DNA from 3 places in the Streptomyces sp. NPDC088812 genome. Region 1 is predicted to be linked to each of the others. Evidence: riboswitches for the same ligand, from Rfam matches in the RefSeq annotation. Region 1 holds a riboswitch; each other region holds the start of a gene.
What was found. Region 1 has a riboswitch for cyclic di-AMP ahead of ACIP67_RS25425 (transglycosylase family protein). Riboswitches for the same ligand answer to the same signal wherever they lie in the genome.

Region 1 (3,417 bases):
CAATGCTGTCTCGAGAAAGGCCCCCCGCATGCTCACCGGGAACGGTCGTCATCGTCGCCCCCGCCAGGCCCCGGCCCTCCTCGTCGCGGCCGGTGTGACCGGCTCGGCCATCGCCATCCCGCTGCTCGGCGCCACCGGCGCGAGCGCCGCGGACAACACGGTGTGGGACACGGTGGCGGAGTGCGAGACCGGGGGCTCCTGGAGCGCCGACGAGGGCGGCGGTGAGTACGGCGGCCTGTCCCTGACCCAGGAGAACTGGGAGGCGTACGGCGGGCTCGACTACGCCCCGCGCCCGGACCTGGCCAGCCGCAACCAGCAGATATCCGTCGCCCAGAAGGTCCTCGCGGACCAGGGTGTCGGCGCGTGGGGCACGTGCGGGCTGACGTCCGGTCTGAGCGCGGACTCCGGCTCGGCGGACCTGGACACCGGCGTGGCCGAGGATTCGTCCGACTCCTCCGTGACGTCCGGCTTGTCCGACCTGTCCAAGGGGTCGTCCGACTCGTCGGATTCCTCCGGCTCCTCCTCCAAGTCCTCCGACTCCTCCGACTCCTCCGACTCCTCCGACTCCTCCGGCTCCTCGGCGGATTCCGGCGAGGGCGCCACCGACGCGGCCACCGGATCCGCCACGGATTCCCCGGAAGCGTCCGCATCGTCCCCTTCTTCCTCTTCCTCCTCCGCGTCGGACACGTCCGCCACGTCCGACACGTCCACCGGGTCCGGTGCGAGCGGCTCCGCGGCGGGCGGCGGCTCGTCCAGCGCGGCCCCGGAGGCGGACGCCTCGGGCAACCCGACCCAGGACGTGGGCGCTTGGAGCTTGGTCGACACCGGTTCGGCCGACGCGGTGTCCAGCGGCACCACGTCCGACGGCACCGCGTCCGACGGCTCGGGCCGCCACCGCGGCGGTACCGCCGACGAGAGCGCGGCCGACGGCACCACCACCGCCTCCTCCGGCCGGCACGCCGCCGACACCCTCAGCGGAACGGCGGCGACCTACACCGTCCAGGCGGGCGACTCCCTCGTCACCATCGCCGACTCCCTTGGCCTCGAAGGCGGATGGCGTGCGCTCTATGCCGAGAACAAGGACGTCATCGGCGCCGACCCGAGCAACATCGTGCCCGGTCAGACGCTTGCGACAGGGGCCGAATAGGGCGTAAAAGCCGTGAAAACGGGGGGAGTTCGCGTCACGCTTCGCGTCGAATGTCCGGTTCGGCGAAAGTGTGGGATGAGTCTCAGAAGCCCTGATCGTCTTTGAAATTCCCCCGATCGCCTGCCTACGGTCATGACCGCTCGGCAATCCGAGCCCCGGCCGTCGCAACGCCGAATCCTGCCAGCGGCCACCCGGGAACAGTCGTCGCGTCAAGCGCCGCAGGCAGGAGCGGGGGACCCAAGGTAAGTGCCGCACCGGGTGGTTGACGGACGCGGCTAGGGGTGAAGCCACGCCTCCCGGAGAGGAGTGGCCGGGCAACTCAACCGGCCCGAACCCGACAGCTCACCTCGCAGGCGTCGGTGAGGGGATCGATCCATGCTGTTTTCCGGCAAGGGCAAGCACCGTCGTCCGTCCAAGGCCACCCGCGCCATCGCCGTCGCGGGTGTCACCGGCGCCGCCGTCGCCGTCCCGCTGATGGCGGCCGGCAACGCCTCCGCCGCCACCGCCTCCGAGTGGGACGCGGTCGCCCAGTGCGAGTCCGGCGGCAACTGGTCCATCAATACCGGCAACGGCTACTACGGCGGCCTCCAGTTCTCCGCCTCCACCTGGGCCGCGAACGGCGGCACGCAGTACGCCGCCACCGCCGACAAGGCCACCAAGTCCCAGCAGATCCAGGTCGCCGAGAAGGTCCTCGCGAGCCAGGGCAAGGGCGCCTGGCCGGTCTGCGGCAAGGGCCTGTCCGGCGCCGCCTACACCGGCTCCTCCTCGTCCGACTCCTCGGCCGGCTCCTCCAGCGGTTCTTCCGGCGGCTCTTCCGCGGGCTCCTCCGCCGGTTCCACCTCCAGCGGCTCCGGCTCCTCGGACTCCGGCACCACCAGCCGTTCGACCGAGCAGCAGAGCGCCTCCCGCTCCGCCGAGCGCCCGGCCGCCCAGAGCCAGGAGACGGTCACCACCCCGACCGGTCAGAAGGTCGAGAAGGGCGACGGCGAGTACAAGGTGGTCACCGGCGACACCCTCAGCTCCATCGCCCAGGAGCAGGACGTCGCGGGCGGCTGGGAGAAGCTGTTCCAGCTCAACAAGGACATCGTCGACGACGCCGACCTCATCTACCCGGGCCAGCAGCTACACCTGAAGTGACACCTGGCTCCCAGGGCGGCCACAGCTCCCGCACAGGCGTGGTCCGCACACTGAAGACCTCGTGAGGGTCCCCCCCGTCCCCGCGAGCGCCCCGCCCCGGCGCGCGTTCCCCCGTACGCGCCGGGGCGGGGCATTTCTTTGCCCGCCCGCCATCCGCCTGTTGGTCACCCTCTTTGTTCCGGGCGGGAACAATGTGTACCGTCAGCCTGTCCACGGGGCGGTCGGTCGGCTGTCGGCGGCCCCGGGACGGTTAGGCTCTAGTCGCAAGGCCACATCAAGGGATCAACAAGGGCCGCCCGCGGCCCACGTGCCCCGCACAACCAGCGTCACATCCCACTAAGGAGATGCTCGTGCCGTCCATCGACGTCGTCGTAGCCCGGGAAATCCTGGACTCCCGAGGCAACCCCACGGTCGAGGTCGAGGTCGGCCTCGACGACGGCAGCACGGGTCGTGCCGCCGTCCCGTCCGGCGCCTCCACCGGCGCCTTCGAGGCCATCGAGCTCCGCGACGGCGACCCGAACCGCTACCAGGGCAAGGGCGTCGAGAAGGCCGTCCTCGCCGTCATCGAGCAGATCGGCCCGGAACTGGTCGGCTACGACGCCACCGAGCAGCGCCTGATCGACCAGGCGATGTTCGACCTGGACGCCACCGACAACAAGGGCTCCCTCGGCGCCAACGCCATCCTCGGCGTCTCCCTCGCCGTCGCCCACGCCGCCTCCGAGGCCAGCGACCTGCCCCTCTTCCGCTACCTGGGCGGCCCGAACGCGCACCTGCTGCCGGTGCCGATGATGAACATCCTGAACGGCGGCTCGCACGCCGACTCCAACGTGGACATCCAGGAGTTCATGATCGCCCCCATCGGCGCGGAGTCCTTCTCCGAGGCCCTGCGCTGGGGCACCGAGGTCTACCACACCCTGAAGAAGGTCCTGAAGAGCAAGGGCCTGTCCACCGGCCTCGGCGACGAGGGCGGCTTCGCCCCGAACCTCGGCTCCAACCGCGAGGCCCTCGACCTCATCCTCGAGGCGATCAAGGAGGCCGGCTACACCCCCGGCGAGCAGATCGCCCTGGCGCTCGACGTCGCCGCGTCCGAGTTCTACAAGGACGGCTCCTACACCTTCGAGGGCAAGGAGCGC
Region 2 (3,417 bases), on a different contig from region 1:
CACGGTCCTGGCGTTCTCCGCCCGCGAAGCGCAGCCGGTGCGCGGTGGAGGAGCGCTCGGTGTGGAGCGCCGTGAGCGACCGCGCGCGATCGCCGTCCCCGCGCGCCACCGCGTCCACGATCGCGCCGTGCTCCGCCCAGGACTCCACCGGGTTGGCCGGCGCCTCCACCGCGTACATCCACGCGATCTTGTGCCGGAGCTGGGTGAGCGTCGAGGTCAGGGCATGGCTGCCGGAGGCCTGGGCGAGCGTCTCGTGGAACCAGCCGCCCAGGGAGCGCAGATCCTCACTGCTGCCCCTTCTGGCGCGCTCCTGGCCCAGCCGGACGAGGCCGCGCAGCACCTTGAGGTGCGCCTCGGTGCGCCGCTGGGCGGCCCGGGAGGCGCCGAGCGGCTCCAGGAGCGTGCGCATCTCCAGCAGGTCGGCGGCCTCCTGCTCGGTCGGTTCGGCGACGCACGCGCCCGCGTGCCGCCGCGTGACGACGAATCCCTCCGCTTCCAGCGTGCGCAGCGCCTCCCGGACGGGGACGCGGGAGACGCCGTAGCGGCGGGCGAGGAGTTCCTCGGTGAGGCGGCTGCCGCGCTCGTAGACACCCGCGACGATGTCGTCCCGGATGGCCGTGCACACCGAGTGCGCCGGAATACGCATGACCGACCTCCGCCTTAATCCCCGTGAAACGTCGACGAATGACGTGTGTTCAGTGACTCTATTGCAGTGAGCCGCACATTCCGACGGTGAGCCGGAATCCAGGGATATTTTTTGGACAGCGAGGCGCAGGAAAACGGCGAAAGCCCCGGCCGCAGGGGCCGGGGCGGGAGGATGTGTCGCCGGGTGCCGTGACAGGTGGGGACGCGTCGCCGGGCGGGGACGCGTCGCCGGGCGGGCACGCGTCGCGGGGCGGTGCCGGCGGGCGGGTGGTGCCGGCGGCCGGTGGTGCCGGCGGTTCGCATGCGTCACCGGGTGGCGCCGGAGGCCGAGCCCCCGGACGTCGTCAGAGGCTCACACCGTGCTTGCGGAGGTAGGCGACCGGGTCGATGTCCGAGCCGTACTCGGCGCTCGTGCGGGCCTCGAAGTGCAGGTGCGGGCCGGTGACGTTGCCGGTCGCGCCGGAGAGGGCTATCCGCTGGCCGGCGGTGACCTTCTGCCCCACCGAGACGCTGATCGACGACAGGTGGCCGTACTGGGTGTACGTGCCGTCGCTCATCCGGAGCACGATCTGGTTGCCGTAGGCACCGCCCCAGCCCGCCTCGACGACGGTGCCGGCCCCGACCGCGTGCACGGTGGTGCCCGTCGAGGCGTGGAAGTCGATGCCGGTGTGGCTCCCGGACGACCACAGGGAGCTGCTCGCCCGGTAGGAGGTGGAGACGTAGGAGCCGGTGATCGGCGCCACGAAGGTGTTGAGGCGCTTGCGCTCGGCCTCACGGGCGGCGCGGGCACGTGCCTCGCGCTCCTCCTTGACCCTCTCGGCGGCCTCGGCGGCGGCTTCCTTGCGCGCGGCCGCCGCCTGGGCGGCCTGCTTCTGCGCGGTGGCCTGCTCGTCGATCCGCTCGGCGACCGTGTCGCCGATGGTGACGACGGGGATGAGGCCGGTCTGCTCGGCGGAGGGCTCCGCGGCGAGGGCGGGACCGGAGGCGGCGGTGCCGATGACGCCGGTGGTGGTGAGCGCCGCGATGCCCGCCGCGCGGGCGGAGGTGCGCTTCATCCGGCCGGGACGACGGTGCTTCCCGGTGGCGCAGGTGAACGCCATGAAGTTGAGCGGTCCTTTCCTTCCCTCTCGCCTACCGGGTTAGCTGACGGGTTCGGAGCAGGAAGGTCTCCTACGGACCCCCTCGCGACACGCGCGGGCGTCCGATTCACCCCAGGGACTTCATCGTTGGGTCCCCGGCTCCCCTGGCTCGCGCCGTACGGGGACTCGGCGATGGCTGTCCGGTGCCGCGGATGCGGCGCACTGCCCGACGAACAGCCCGGACGAACCTAGACGCGCCCGCGATCAATCCCCAAACGTGCCGCGGTTTTTGTAGCGCATGCCACAGGGCAGACAGGCAGCCTCTCCCCCAATTCGGACATCCCTTTCAGACATCGGAAGACATCGAAGGGCCCTGGTGACCGGCCGGTCACCAGGGCCCCGCACACACCCGTGTCACCTCGGGGCGCGTGCCTCGCCGTGGGTGGTGGAGCCCCGCGGCTACTCGGCCGGGACGACCTTCACCTCACCGATGCCCAGGGCCTGGACCGCGTCCTTGATCCGGCCCGCGTCACCGACGAGCACGGTCACCAGGCGGTCCACCGGGAAGGCGCTGACGACCGCCGCGGTGGCCTCCACGGTGCCGGTCGCGGCGAGCTGCTGGTACAGCGTCGCCTGGTAGTCGTCGGGCAGGTGCTGCTCGACCTGGTCGGCCAGGGTGCCGGCCACGGCCGCGGCGGTCTCGTACTTCAGCGGCGCGACCCCGACCAGGTTCTGCACGGCGACGTCCCGCTCGGCGTCGGTGAGCCCCTCGGCGGCGAGGGTGCGCAGCACCTTCCAGAGGTCCTCCAGCGCGGGGCCGGTGTTGGGGGTGTCCACGGAGCCGCTGATGGCGAGCATCGCGGCGCCCGTGCCGTCCGGCGCGGAGCGCAGCACCTGGCCGAAGGAGCGCACGCCGTAGGTGTAGCCCTTCTCCTCGCGCAGGACGCGGTCCAGGCGGGAGGTGAGGGTGCCGCCGAGGCAGTACGTGCCGAGCACCTGCGCGGGCCACACGCGCGCGTGCCGGTCGGGACCGACGCGGCCGATCAGCAGCTGCGTCTGGACGGCGCCGGGGCGGTCCACGATGACGACCCGGCCGGTGTCGTCGGCGGTCACCGGCGGCACCGGCCGCGGCTGCGCCGAGGAGCCCGTCCAGGCGCCCAGGGTGTCCCCGAGGAGCCCTTCCAGGTCGATGTCCGTCAGATCGCCGACGACCACCGCGGTGGCCGTGGCGGGGCGGACGTGCTTCTCGTAGAAGGCCCGGACGGCCCCGGAGTCGATCTTCTCGACCGTGTCGGCGGTGCCCTGGCGCGGACGCGACATGCGCGTGCCGGCCGGGAAGAGCTCCTTGGAGAGCTCCTTGGCGGCACGCCGGGAGGGGTTGGCCAGCTCGTGCGGGATCTCGTCGAGGCGGTTGCGCACCAGGCGCTCGACCTCGCTGTCGGCGAACGCGGGCGCCCGCAGGGCGTCGGCGATCAGACCGAGGGCCTTGGCCAGGCGGGAGGCCGGAACCTCCAGGCTCAGCCGGACGCCGGGGTGGTCGGCGTGCGCGTCGAGGGTGGCGCCGCAGCGCTCCAGCTCGGCGGCGAACTCCTCGGCGGAGTGCTTGTCGGTGCCCTCCGAGAAGGCCCGCGCCATGATCGTGGCGACACCGTCGAGACCGGTCGGCTCGGCGTCCAGGGGCGCGTCGAGGAAG
Region 3 (3,417 bases), on a different contig from region 1:
CGCCAGCATGAGCTCCCGCATCCGGGGATCGGACACGCCGTAGGCGTCGAGGAGTAACCGCACATCGGCGGGTTTCGTACCGCTGGTGCCGGTCTCGATCCGGCTCACCTTCGACTGGTGCCAGCCCACGAGCCGGGCCGCCTCGCCACTGGTCAGGCCGAGGCGGGCGCGCAGGGCCCGCAGTTCGGCGCCCAGTTTCCGGCGGCGCACCGCGGGACCGTGCTGCATGGAGTTCTCCTTACTCCCTACGAGCCGTCCAAATACGCTCTGCCGTGGCAGAGTTCACCGCATCGAGCGACAGATATATGCACATCTTGGGGGATCGCCACCGGTGGCGGCCCGCTGATGGCAATCTGGCGACGAAGCACCAGTCCGGGACCGTACTCGAACCATCCGCACCGTGTCGGACTCCGGTCCCGTGGGAAAGGGACGGCACCGCCATGGCAGACCATCTGGAAGCATCCCTCACTCTGCCGAGCGATCCCGCCTCGGTGTCCACGGCTCGCGCGTTCGTGCTGACCACGCTGGGGGGATGGGGTCTTCCCGCGGAGGCGGAGACGGCCGACACCGTCCGCCTCATCGTCTCCGAGCTCGCCACCAACGCTGTACAGCACACCTTCGGACAGTCGCCCACCTTCAGGGTGGACCTCCGGCTCGACCGGGACGAGCTGCTGCGCATCGGCGTCACGGACAGCCACCCGCGCTTCCCCAGGCGCCTGCCGGCCGCCGTCCAGCAGGACAACGGCCGTGGCCTGGTGATCATCCGGTGGCTGACCGCGGAGTGCGGTGGCAGACTCCGCGTCCGCCCCACCCGCGAGGGCGGCAAGACCATCTGCGTCGACCTCCCGTGGACGGTGCCCGTGGAGCCGGTGGCGACGGCGGGCCAACAGGAACCTTGACCCCGCTCGGATTCCGGTGGCGGAACGAGGAGCGGTGAGGGGGGTGGGGTGTGTGTGGGGGCGGGTGGCGGACGGCTGTGGGGACGGGGTGCGGGGACGGGGTGCGGAGGGCTCGGGGACGTGCGGGTGCGGGGCCAGTGGGAGGTGCGCGGGGAGGCGGGGGCCGCACGGGCGTGGCCGTCCGCCGGACGAGTGGTGTGCGGGGTGCGGGCGCGGGTGTCCGCCGAACGGGTGGTTTCGGAGGGCGTGAGGGCGGGCCGCGCGCTCGGCCGGCAGAGGCGGCGTGGGGGTGGCAGCGGCTGCCGCCGAGGGACCGGGAACGGCCGAGGGCGTGGTGCCGCGCAGCCGGGCGAGGTCCGAGGCGACCGGTGGGGACGGGCGGGGATCGGCGGCTGCGGAGGGCTGTGCAGCCGTGGAGGACTGCGAAGGCTACGGAGGGCCGCGAAGGCTACAGAGGGCTGTCACCGGCTGCGGGCGGCTGTGAACGGCTGTGTGACGGCCCTGGGCGTGGCGCAGACGGCGCGAGGCCGCCTGACCGGCCCCGGGCTCCGGGAGGCGGGCTCCGGAGGCGGTGGCGGCGCGTCAGGGACGCCGCCACCGCCTCCGGAGGGTCACTTGACCCGGCCGTACCAGACGCTCTTGGTCCAGATCTTCTGCAGCCTCACCACGTCCCCGGTCTTCGGGGAGTGCCAGATCTTGCCCTTACCGGCGTAGATCCCGACGTGGTAGACGTACGACCCCGAGTGGAAGAACACGAGGTCCCCGGCCTTGCGCTTGCTCGCCGAGATGTGGGTGGTCTTGTTGTACTGCTGGGCCGCCGTACGAGGCAGTTTCTTGCCCGCCTTCTTGAACGAGTACAGCGTGAGCCCGGAGCAGTCGAACCTGTTCGGCCCGGCGGCTCCGTACCGGTAGGGCGAACCCTTCTTGGAGGCCGCGATCTGGAGTGCCTTCGTCGCCGGGGTGGCGGCCGCCGCTTCGGAGGCGACACCCGGGACCACGATCGAGCCGCCCACGGCGGCGATGGCGAAGGCCGAGGCCGTGCCGGCCCGGGCCATGAGCGACGGGACACGATTCAGCGCAGTCATGCGCAACCCTTCGTCAGCCGCCTGTGAAGGATGACCTGTCGGATTCGGGCTGGCGAAGTTGCCCGGCCGCTGCTGCGGCTTCACCCCAAGGGCTGCTCGGTCCGGTCATGGCGCGACCGCTCCCGGCGACCCGTCGTGCTTGGGTCCTCCACTCCTGCCGATGCACTCCTGTCGACCGGTCATCCGGGCGGCGGCAGGACTCGGCGTCCGCCCGGACCGCCCCGCCGCTTGTGGCGGGGGCTTGTCGTCAGTCAGGGATCTTGGCGCACCGATGTCCGAAAATCCCAACGCAACCGGGGATTTGTGGGGTTACTCACCACTCACCCGTTCGGGTGGACACCCTGATGGCGGGTCAGGTGTCAAGGCGACGACATACCCCCCGACCAGCACTGGAACCCTCCGTTCCGGCGCGGTGCCCCTCATTTCGCGCAACCGCTGTGGGCTGGAAAAAGCAGCCGAGGATGGGCCGCCCGGGGGTACGCCGTTCGGTCCGTTTCAACTCGGGTCCGCGCGTCACGCTTTCGGCGAACACGGAGCCGTCGGGACACCCGTACGTCATCGGTCGGGGAGCGGAGGCATCGTGACGCGCGCCGTGCGGCGCTCCCCGTCGAGCACGCGCAGCGCCCGCGCGAGCGTCGGCGCGTGCAGTTCGCTCTCGCCCCGCTGGTGCATCAGCGTCAGCGCGTCGCGCAGCGCGGTCGCCCTGCTCACCAGCGCCTGGGCGGCGCGCAGTCCGCGGTAGGTGTCGCCGTCGCGGGCGGGGTTGATCCGGCCGAGCAGGTCGACCACCTCCAGGTAACGGTCGATCAACTCGGCCTCGGCCCGGGTCAGCGCGGGCAGCGGGGGCAGCTCGGGAGGCAGCATCGGCGGCTCACCCCACGCCCGGCAGGCCGCCGGAAGCCCTGCGGGCCGGGACCACCCGGTCCGCCAGGCCGTACTCCACGGCCTGGCGGGCGTCGAGGATCCGGTCGCGTTCGAGGTCGGCGCTCACCTGCTCCGGACGGCGCCCGGTGTGCCGTACGAGCATCTCCTCCAGGCGGGTGCGGGTGCGGGCCAGTTCCCCGGCCTGGACGACCAGGTCGCTGGTCTGCCCCCGCACCGGCTCCGGCAGCGCCGGCTGGCGGAGCACCACGCGCGCGCCCGGCAGCACGGACCGCTTGCCCGGTGTGCCCGCGGCCAGCAGGACGGCGGCGGACGAGTCGGCCCGGCCCAGGCAGACGGTCGCCACGTCGCAGGTGACGTACCGCAGCGTGTCGTAGACGGCCGACATCGCGCTGAACGAGCCGCCCGGGGAGTTGACGTACAGCGAGATGTCCCGGTCGGGGTCCCGGTGCTCCAGGTACATGAGCTGGGCCATCACGTCGTTCGCCGCGGTGTCGTCGATCGGCGTGCCCAGGAAGACGATGCGCTCCTCCAGCAGCTTGGAGTACGGG

Region 2: it holds a riboswitch for cyclic di-AMP, as region 1 does, so the genes downstream of both, ACIP67_RS33225 (M23 family metallopeptidase) here and ACIP67_RS25425 (transglycosylase family protein) in region 1, are expected to answer to the same signal.
Region 3: it holds a riboswitch for cyclic di-AMP, as region 1 does, so the genes downstream of both, ACIP67_RS35820 (C40 family peptidase) here and ACIP67_RS25425 (transglycosylase family protein) in region 1, are expected to answer to the same signal.

The regions. Positions count from the first base shown of each region.
Region 1 is NZ_JBIVJP010000015.1:85,198-88,614, reverse strand. Features, by position in the region: gene ACIP67_RS25430 (transglycosylase family protein) at 29-1,147, shown strand; cyclic di-AMP (ydaO/yuaA leader) riboswitch at 1,352-1,518, shown strand; gene ACIP67_RS25425 (transglycosylase family protein) at 1,523-2,284, shown strand; gene eno (phosphopyruvate hydratase) at 2,635-3,417, shown strand, end outside.
Region 2 is NZ_JBIVJP010000023.1:48,983-52,399, forward strand. Features, by position in the region: gene ACIP67_RS33220 (GntR family transcriptional regulator) at 1-646, opposite strand, end outside; gene ACIP67_RS33225 (M23 family metallopeptidase) at 990-1,745, opposite strand; cyclic di-AMP (ydaO/yuaA leader) riboswitch at 1,759-1,926, opposite strand; gene ACIP67_RS33230 (M16 family metallopeptidase) at 2,184-3,417, opposite strand, start outside.
Region 3 is NZ_JBIVJP010000026.1:61,693-65,109, reverse strand. Features, by position in the region: gene ACIP67_RS35830 (helix-turn-helix domain-containing protein) at 1-228, opposite strand, end outside; gene ACIP67_RS35825 (ATP-binding protein) at 441-899, shown strand; gene ACIP67_RS35820 (C40 family peptidase) at 1,511-1,984, opposite strand; cyclic di-AMP (ydaO/yuaA leader) riboswitch at 1,988-2,200, opposite strand; gene ACIP67_RS35815 (hypothetical protein) at 2,540-2,848, opposite strand; gene ACIP67_RS35810 (ATP-dependent Clp protease proteolytic subunit) at 2,856-3,417, opposite strand, start outside.